2 linked regions of the Pirellula sp. SH-Sr6A genome follow. The protein of the gene in region 2 interacts with the protein of the main gene of each other region in a pairwise test. Links are inferred from orthologs where the notes say so. Each region holds a gene or a part of one and is shown on either strand. Other genes may lie near its edges.

Region 1 (3,497 bases), 2.4 Mb from region 2 along the record:
CGCTCTCGATCGGTTGATCCTGGGTTGTACGACACTCGCTATTCGTAGACTATACTTTAATCGAAGGGAGACGTCTTGAGGACCGTTTCCCATCTTTCCAACGACCTTCGCCGAATTACTTACATGACTCAGTTCTATTGCGGCTTTGATTTAGGTGGGACCAAGATGCTTTGCGTCGTGATGGACGAAAAGCAGAAAATCGTGGCTCGCAAACGAAAAAAAACAAAGGGCACCGAAGGGGCCCAAGCGGGTGTGACGCGCATCGCCGATTTGGTCCGCGAAACGTTTGCCGAAAATGCTCTGCCTATCAATGATCTAAAGTCACTCGGTGTCGGTTGCCCCGGACCAGTGGATATGGACCAAGGCATCGTCAACGTCGCAGTCAACCTGGGTTGGAAAAACGTCTCGCTCGCCGCCATGCTCGAAGACGCCCTCGATTGCCCCGTTTCCGTTCTGAATGACGTCGATGCCGGAGTCTACGGCGAATACTGCGCCGGGGCCGCAATCGGGGCTCGCAGCGTCGCCGGTATTTTTCCAGGTACCGGTATCGGCGGCGGATTCGTTTACGAAGGCCAAATTCTCCGAGGTCGCCGATCTTCCTGCATGGAAATTGGCCACACGAAAATCGCTTCCACCAATCGCACCAGCGGCGTCGATATGCCCGGCACACTCGAAAGCGAAGCGAGCCGGCTCGCGATCGCCGCCGAATGCGCCAAGCTCGCCTACCGCGGAGAAGCCCCCAATCTGCTGCGTGCGGTCGGCACCGATATCGCGCAGATCCGCAGCAAAGTCCTCGCTGCCTCCATCCGCGATGGCGATAAGGCTGTCGAGAACGTCGTGCGCCAAGCCGCCCAAACCGTCGGCTATGCCGTCGTGAACCTCGTCCACATGCTTTGCCCCGAAGTGATTATCCTCGGCGGCGGTCTCGTCGAAGCGCTCGAAGGACTTTATCTCGATGAAGTGAACCGAATCGCAAAGAAAAACATCCTTCCTTGCTACAGCGGAATGTTCGATGTCAAAATGGCCAAGCTTGGCGACGACGCCGGGGCCATGGGCGCTGCCCTGTGGGGACAAAAGAAATCAGTAGCTCCGGCTGTGGCGGTCATCTAAGCGACCGTCGCAAATCTCCAACGCAAACCAACCCCCTGCCCCCTGCCCCCTGCTCCCTGCCCCCTGCTCCCTGCTCCCTGCTCCCTGCTCCCTGCTCCCTGCTCCCTGCTCCTTGCTCCTTGCTCCTTGCTCGGATAACTCGCGAAAAGAACCACGCTAGCATTCGCTTCGCGATTGACCCCAACTCCAACTTTTCCGATACTCCCCACGACCTGTTTTTCCAATTTACCGAGTCTGCCGCGACGACATGACGATTCTCTCGACTATCCCCCAACTGGATTCATACTGTCGCGATGTGGCGGACCGGGCAAAGCGAGCTGCGAGACAGATGGCGAGCCTCTCTACCGCCATCAAAAACCAATGGTTGCTCCACGCGGCCGATGCCTTGGTCGCTAACGAGTCCGCGCTCCTCGACGCCAACGCAATCGATTTGTCCAAAGCGGACGAGTATGGATTGACCTCGGCCGAACGAGAGCGATTGAAGCTGACGAAGGAACGGATCGCACAAATTGCGTCCGGCCTAAGAGAAGTCGCAGCACTAGCCGACCCGGTAGGAGAAGTCATAGAAGGCTCTCGACGACCCAACGGTCTAGAAATTCAAAAGACCCGTGTTCCGCTCGGCGTCCTCTTTTTTATCTACGAATCCCGGCCCAATGTCACGGCGGATGCCGCGGCTATCGCTATCAAAAGCGGAAACGCAATCATCCTGCGAGGTGGCAAGGAGGCGATCCATAGCTCCCAAAAAATCGTCGAATGCCTTCGCGAATCGGCAAGTGTTTGCAAGCTTCCCCTCGACGCGTTGCAAATGGTCGCCACCACCGACAGAGAAGCAGTGGGTCATTTTCTTAAAATGTCCGACGCGATCGATTTGGTGATTCCCCGTGGTGGCGAAGCATTGATTCGACGCGTTGTCGCGGAAGCGACAATGCCGGTCCTGAAACATTACGATGGCAACTGCCATGTCTACGTCGACCGTCACGCCGACTTGGAAATGGCCCTCAGTATCGTCGAGAATTCCAAGTGCCAACGCATGGGGGTTTGCAATGCCATGGAATCATTATTGGTGCATCGAGATGTTGCGGATCTCTTTCTGCCTCAGCTTGATCAGCGACTCCGGGCGTACAATATCGAATACCGAGGAGACGCGGACTGCCGCCGGCTGATCCCTGCGACTATCTCTGCATCGGACGCGGATTGGAGCCTTGAATATCTCGGCCCTACGATGAGCGTCAAAGTTGTGGGGTCACTCGACGAAGCGATCGATCACATCGAGCAATACAGCTCGCGACATACGGAATCGATCGTGACGAATTGCATTCAGTCCGCCGACCGTTTTGTGCGGGAAATCGATTCCGCCGCCGTGATGATTAATGCCTCTACCCGTTTCAACGACGGTGGACAATTGGGAATGGGAGCGGAAATTGGAATCAGCACGGATAAGTTTCATGCACGAGGCCCCTGCGGCCTGCGAGAGTTAACCACTTACAAATTCATCGTTCGCGGGAACGGTCATATTCGTGCTAACTGAGGGAACGCTCAAAGCTCCCTCGCCACGATGAACACAATCCACAATGAGATAGGGAAAGGATACCCTTCATGTCAGACGATGTACTGAGTCGCAGCGATGTGGAAAGTCTGCTCCAATCTCTTGAACCGCAAGCCAAACCCTCTGGGGATTCCAAGAAGTCCGATCCCAAGAAATCCGGTGCGCCAAAAATGCGCATCCTGGCATACGACTTCAAACGTCCCGAGCGGGTCGGCAAAGAACAGATGCGTGCACTCCAGTCTCTGCACGATGGCTTCTCTCGCAACCTTGGCGCATCGCTCTCTGCTGTCCTGCGATCGATGGTCGAAGTCCGCTTGATCAGCGTCGATCAGTTGACGTACAGCGAATTCGTCTACAGCCTTACTATCCCGACCTGCTTCAATCTTCTAAAACCCCTCCCCTTGGAAGGAAACTGGGTGCTGGATATCAGTCCCGCACTCCTCTTTCCCATCATCGATCGCATGCTGGGGGGAGGCGTCTCGGGCGACTCTACCCTCAAACGTCCCCTCTCCGAAATCGAACTGAGACTCGCTACTCGCATTAGCAATGTATTCCTCCGCGAACTGCAAACAGCTTGGTTCAATATCGTGGAGATGAACATCGAAGTCGAACGGGTGGAGAGCAATCCCCAACTTGTACAAATCGTTCCGCCCAACGAAGTCGTCGTGATGGTCAGCTTCGAACTGACGATTGGGCAAGTCCGAGGGATGATCAATCTCTGTATCCCGTACAACACCATCGAACGGGTGAACAGCAAATTGACCAGCAACAGCTGGATTGGATACGCCTCCGCGCGAAGCAACGTCGAAACGAAGACTCAATTGCTACAACGACTCGATGG
Region 2 (4,237 bases):
CATCACGACTCCTGTTCGAGCAACTTTCCTTGCGCGCGACCGACGCGGAACGGAGTGAAATTCTCGGTGCGTTGGAGAAGACAGCGATCCATTCGTCGTTCCCGCAAGCTCGATTGCACGCGTTGGGATTGTTGGCGCGGACGTCCGAATCTCGAGAGGCCCATCAACAAGGGCTTTTGGACGTCCATCCCCGCGTGCGGGAATGGTCCTTGGTGTGGCTGGAAGATCGGATCGGTTCCGACGAAGCGCTCCAGAAAATGCTTCCGAATCTCGCCAAGGACCCGGATTCGCGCGTTCGATTGCAACTGGCCCTTTCCCTCGTCGCCTCCTCCCTTCATCCTGTTGCGAAATCCAAAATCGCCCACGAAACTCTAGTAAATTCCCCTTCGGATCCGTGGATTGCGGCAGCCTGTTTCAATGCGATCGGATCGCAAGCTACCGCGATTCTGTTCCAGCAATTGGATGCATCGCCGAGCGCGCTCGAACTGGCCAAAGCACTACCGATGGGGCGATTGACGGGCAAGCTCGCTTCCGCCGATCAGCTGTCGACTCTGGACAAGCGACTGGCCGCGAGGCCCAAGTCCGATCCGAATGCGATGCCTTTGATCGCAGAGATTCTGAACGCGATTCACGAACGCAATATGGCGGATGCCAAGCGCGAGGAGTTGTTCGATTCTCTACCGACCCTGGCAACTCTGAGAGACCAACTGATCAAGAAGGGGCGCGTCGACTTTGCAAAGAGCGAGCTCCCGATTGCGGATCGCCAAGAAGCGATTCGAAGGATGATGTGGCAGGCCAACGAGTCTGATATCTCGACCCTGGCGGCCCTGATTCACCAGCGCGAACCCCAAGAGATTCAAGTTGCCGCGGCCAACGCGTTGCGACAGTTCACTTCCTCGCAAGTCCCCATTGAGTTGCTGAAGACTTGGACGATGATGTCCCCCAAACTCCGTTCGATTGCCTCCGATATCCTCTTCGCGCGCGCAGCGTGGGTGGAGGCTTTGGTATCGCAGGCCGAACAGGGAAATTTCCTTTTGACCGATCTCGATGTGATCCGTCTGAACGGACTGCGAAACGATCGGAAACTCAAGGATCGCGTGGAGAAGCTTCTCGCCAGCTCCACCTTTGGGACACGAAGCGACGTGTTTGAAACCTACCGATCCGCGTTGACCATGCCTGGCGATAAGCAAAAAGGTAAAAAGGTCTTCGCACAATCGTGCTCAGCATGCCATAAACTCGAAGGTGTTGGATACGAGCTGGCTCCCAGCTTGGCCTCGTTCCAATTCCGCGGTCCGGAAGCGATTCTTCAAAACATTATCGAACCGAATCGGGAAGTAAATCCTCAGTATGTTTCCTATACGATTGTTACCGAAGACGATCGCGTCCTCAGTGGAATGATCCAGTCCGAATCGGCAGCGAGTGTCACCCTGGTACGCGGTGAAAACCAGACCGACACCATCGATCGAAGCGAGATCGCCGAGATGAAGAGTTCCAAACTCTCTCTCATGCCCGAAGGACTAGAAAGGCAAATCGACGTTTCCAGCATGGCCGATCTTCTCGCGTATTTGATGTCGGTGAAATAGCTCTGGAACCTAGGTCACCCTTGCGTGCCCGGCCTGGTTTAAATGCTGTAGTCGGGTACGAAGACACGCGTGTTGGTCGGTTGAACAAAGACGGCGTCTCCCGGTACGAGTCGAAGGTTTTGGAATCGCTCCATAGGGAGATCGACCCGGATCTCTTCGTGCTGGGCGGTACTGAGAATCACCTTGGCCTGCGCGCCCGCTAAATTGATTCTCTGAACCCGTGCGGAAATGCTATCCTCGCTTTGCTTCGAGCGTTCGAGAGCCAACTCATGCGGTCGGACATATATCTTGGCCGCGTTCTCCGACCTCGATTCCAGATTGCCTGCTACGATTTCCTCGCGCGGAGCGGCCCATGTCGCCTTCCCATCTTGCACACGCCCGCGAAAGACATTGACGTTTCCTAGGAAATCGATGACGAATTCAGAAGTAGGATGGTGAAACACCTGCTCCGGTGTACCGACTTGTTCAATCCGAGCTTGATTCATTACAACGACTCGATCGGACACCTCGAGGGCCTCTTCCTGATCATGCGTCACCAAGACTGTCGTGGTGTGGAGTTCATCATGCAGTCGTCGGAGCCATTGTCGAAGGCTCTGCCGCACCTTGGCATCGAGTGCGCCGAATGGCTCATCCAAAAGGAGCACACGTGGTTCGATGGCGAGAGCGCGTGCCAGTGCAACACGCTGTCGTTGCCCGCCGGAAAGTTGGGAAGGAAATCGATCGCCAAAGCCCTCGAGTTGGATCAATCGCAAGAGTTCCCGAACGCGATCTTGAATCTCCTTTTTACCGGGTCGTCTGTCCCGAGGTCGTACTCGCAATCCGAATGCAATGTTATCGAATACGGTCATGTGTTGGAACAGAGCGTAGTGTTGGAAAACGAATCCCACATGCCGCTTGCCAACCGGCATCCTCACTACATCTTCATCGAAGAAAAGAATCTGGCTCCCGGGGGTGGGATCGGGAACATCCATTCCCGCGATGATTCGAAGTAGGGTCGTCTTTCCCGATCCGGATGGTCCGAGCAAAGAGATCAACTCGCCCGTCTCGATGCGCAGGTTCACATCCTTCAAGGCAGAGAAAGAACCGAACGACTTGCTTAGGTTTTTTACTTCAATACTCATTGCAATTTGATTGGCTGGCCGACGTAGCCATCAGGAGCGATGGCAAATGGGCGACAAGGTGATTGGTTTCTTAAATCGGAGTTCGCGGCGACGCGCTACCGGTCGGATTTCAGAGCTTTGATTCGGCTTTCTAAGATCGTCTTTCCGATCAAGGTGAATACACCTAAACCTGCGAGAAGCGATGCGAGAGCAAAAGCTGCCGCAGACTGATACTCGGAGTACAGTGCATCGATTTGTAATGGCATGGTATTGGTACGGCCGCGTATGTTGGAGGAGACAATCGATACCGCACCGAACTCTCCCATGGCCCGGGCATTGCAGAGGAGGACGCCATAAAGCAAGGCCCATTTGATATTGGGCAATGTGACCTTCCAAAAGGTCTGCCAACCGTTGGCGCCCAAGGAAATAGCAGCCCATTCTTCGTCGCTACCTTGCTCTTGCATCAACGGAATCAATTCCCGTGCTACGAATGGGAATGTGACAAAAACCGTCGCCAAAACCACGCCAGGAACCGCGAAGATCACTTGGATCCCCCGGTCGGAAAGCCACTCTCCCCACCAGCCTTGTGAGCCGAAAACGAGGACAAGCATGAGACCGGCCACGATCGGTGAAATGGCGAAGGGAAGATCGATCATGGAAATCAGAATGCTCTTTCCGCGGAACCGATACTTGGTCGTCGCCCAAGCGGCTGCGATTCCGAAAATCAGATTGAGCGGCACGGCGATCCCAGCGGTGATCAGGGTCATCTTCACCGCGTTCCAAGCGTTCCGATCCGAGATCGATTGAATATAAAACGCGATCCCCTTCGACAGAGCCTCTTGGAAGATAATGATCAGCGGTAAGAGCAATAGAAAGGTGAGAAAAGCAACAGATATTCCGATGAGCATCCATCGAACCCACCAAGGATCCGTCGATTGCAGGGGTTTGGTTTTGCTTGATCCCATTTTTACGCTCGTCCTGTTTTCTTATTAGCAATCCACTGGATCCCCTGCACCATCATGAGACTCACGAAGGTCCCCAGCAGGAGAACCATCGCGACCGCCGAAGCGCCCGCAATATCGGACTCCTCGATCTTGTTGGAGATGACGAGCGAGATGATCTCGGTCTTGTTCGGAAGATTTCCCGACATATAGACGACACTCCCGTATTCACCCAAGGAACGCGCGAACGCGAGGGTGAATCCCGTGATCATGGCCGGGAGGATGCTGGGGAGGGTTACTCTTAGGAAGGTCTGCCATCGGTTAGCCCCAAGGCTCGCTGCGGCTTGTTCCATCTCGGCATCGAGTTCTTCGATGGCGGGTTGCATGGTCCGAACGACAAAGGGCAATCCGATGAAGACCAAAGCGATCAACACTCCGAGGAACGAGATCGCGGTTTGGATTCCCCATGGGCGCAAGAAACTGCCCACCGGACCATTCGGTCCATAGATCGCCATCAGCGCGATTCCCGACACGGCCGTCGGCATAGCAAAAGGAAGATCGACGATCGCATCGAAGAAACGCGCCCCAAAAAATCGGTAGCGGACCAACGACC

Evidence for each region. The genes of interacting proteins can lie anywhere in the genome.
Region 1: the proteins of VN12_RS13280 (region 2) and VN12_RS22665 interact in binary tests that used the Escherichia coli proteins (3 or more experiments, as listed by UniProt). The link is inferred for Pirellula sp. SH-Sr6A from one-to-one orthologs.

What each region holds. Positions count from the first base shown.
Region 1 is NZ_CP011272.1:5,863,947-5,867,443, forward strand. The notes cover bases 628-3,497. They hold VN12_RS22665 (glutamate-5-semialdehyde dehydrogenase), read left to right. Parts: upstream 628-1,357; coding sequence 1,358-2,638; downstream 2,639-3,497. Other genes in these bases: VN12_RS22660 (ROK family protein), read left to right, coding at 628-1,110; fliM (flagellar motor switch protein FliM), read left to right, coding at 2,707-3,497. Also shown: more of VN12_RS22660, read left to right, coding at 124-627. UniProt on the Escherichia coli protein: Catalyzes the NADPH-dependent reduction of L-glutamate 5-phosphate into L-glutamate 5-semialdehyde and phosphate. The product spontaneously undergoes cyclization to form 1-pyrroline-5-carboxylate.
Region 2 is NZ_CP011272.1:3,440,168-3,444,404, reverse strand. What follows is about bases 664-3,646. They hold VN12_RS13280 (sulfate/molybdate ABC transporter ATP-binding protein), read right to left. Parts: upstream 2,705-3,646; coding sequence 1,622-2,704; downstream 664-1,621. Other genes in these bases: cysW (sulfate ABC transporter permease subunit CysW), read right to left, coding at 2,800-3,646; VN12_RS13285 (PVC-type heme-binding CxxCH protein), read left to right, coding at 664-1,583. Also shown: more of VN12_RS13285, read left to right, coding at 1-663; more of cysW, read right to left, coding at 3,647-3,648; sulfate ABC transporter permease subunit CysT, read right to left, coding at 3,651-4,237. UniProt on the Escherichia coli protein: Part of the ABC transporter complex CysAWTP involved in sulfate/thiosulfate import. Responsible for energy coupling to the transport system.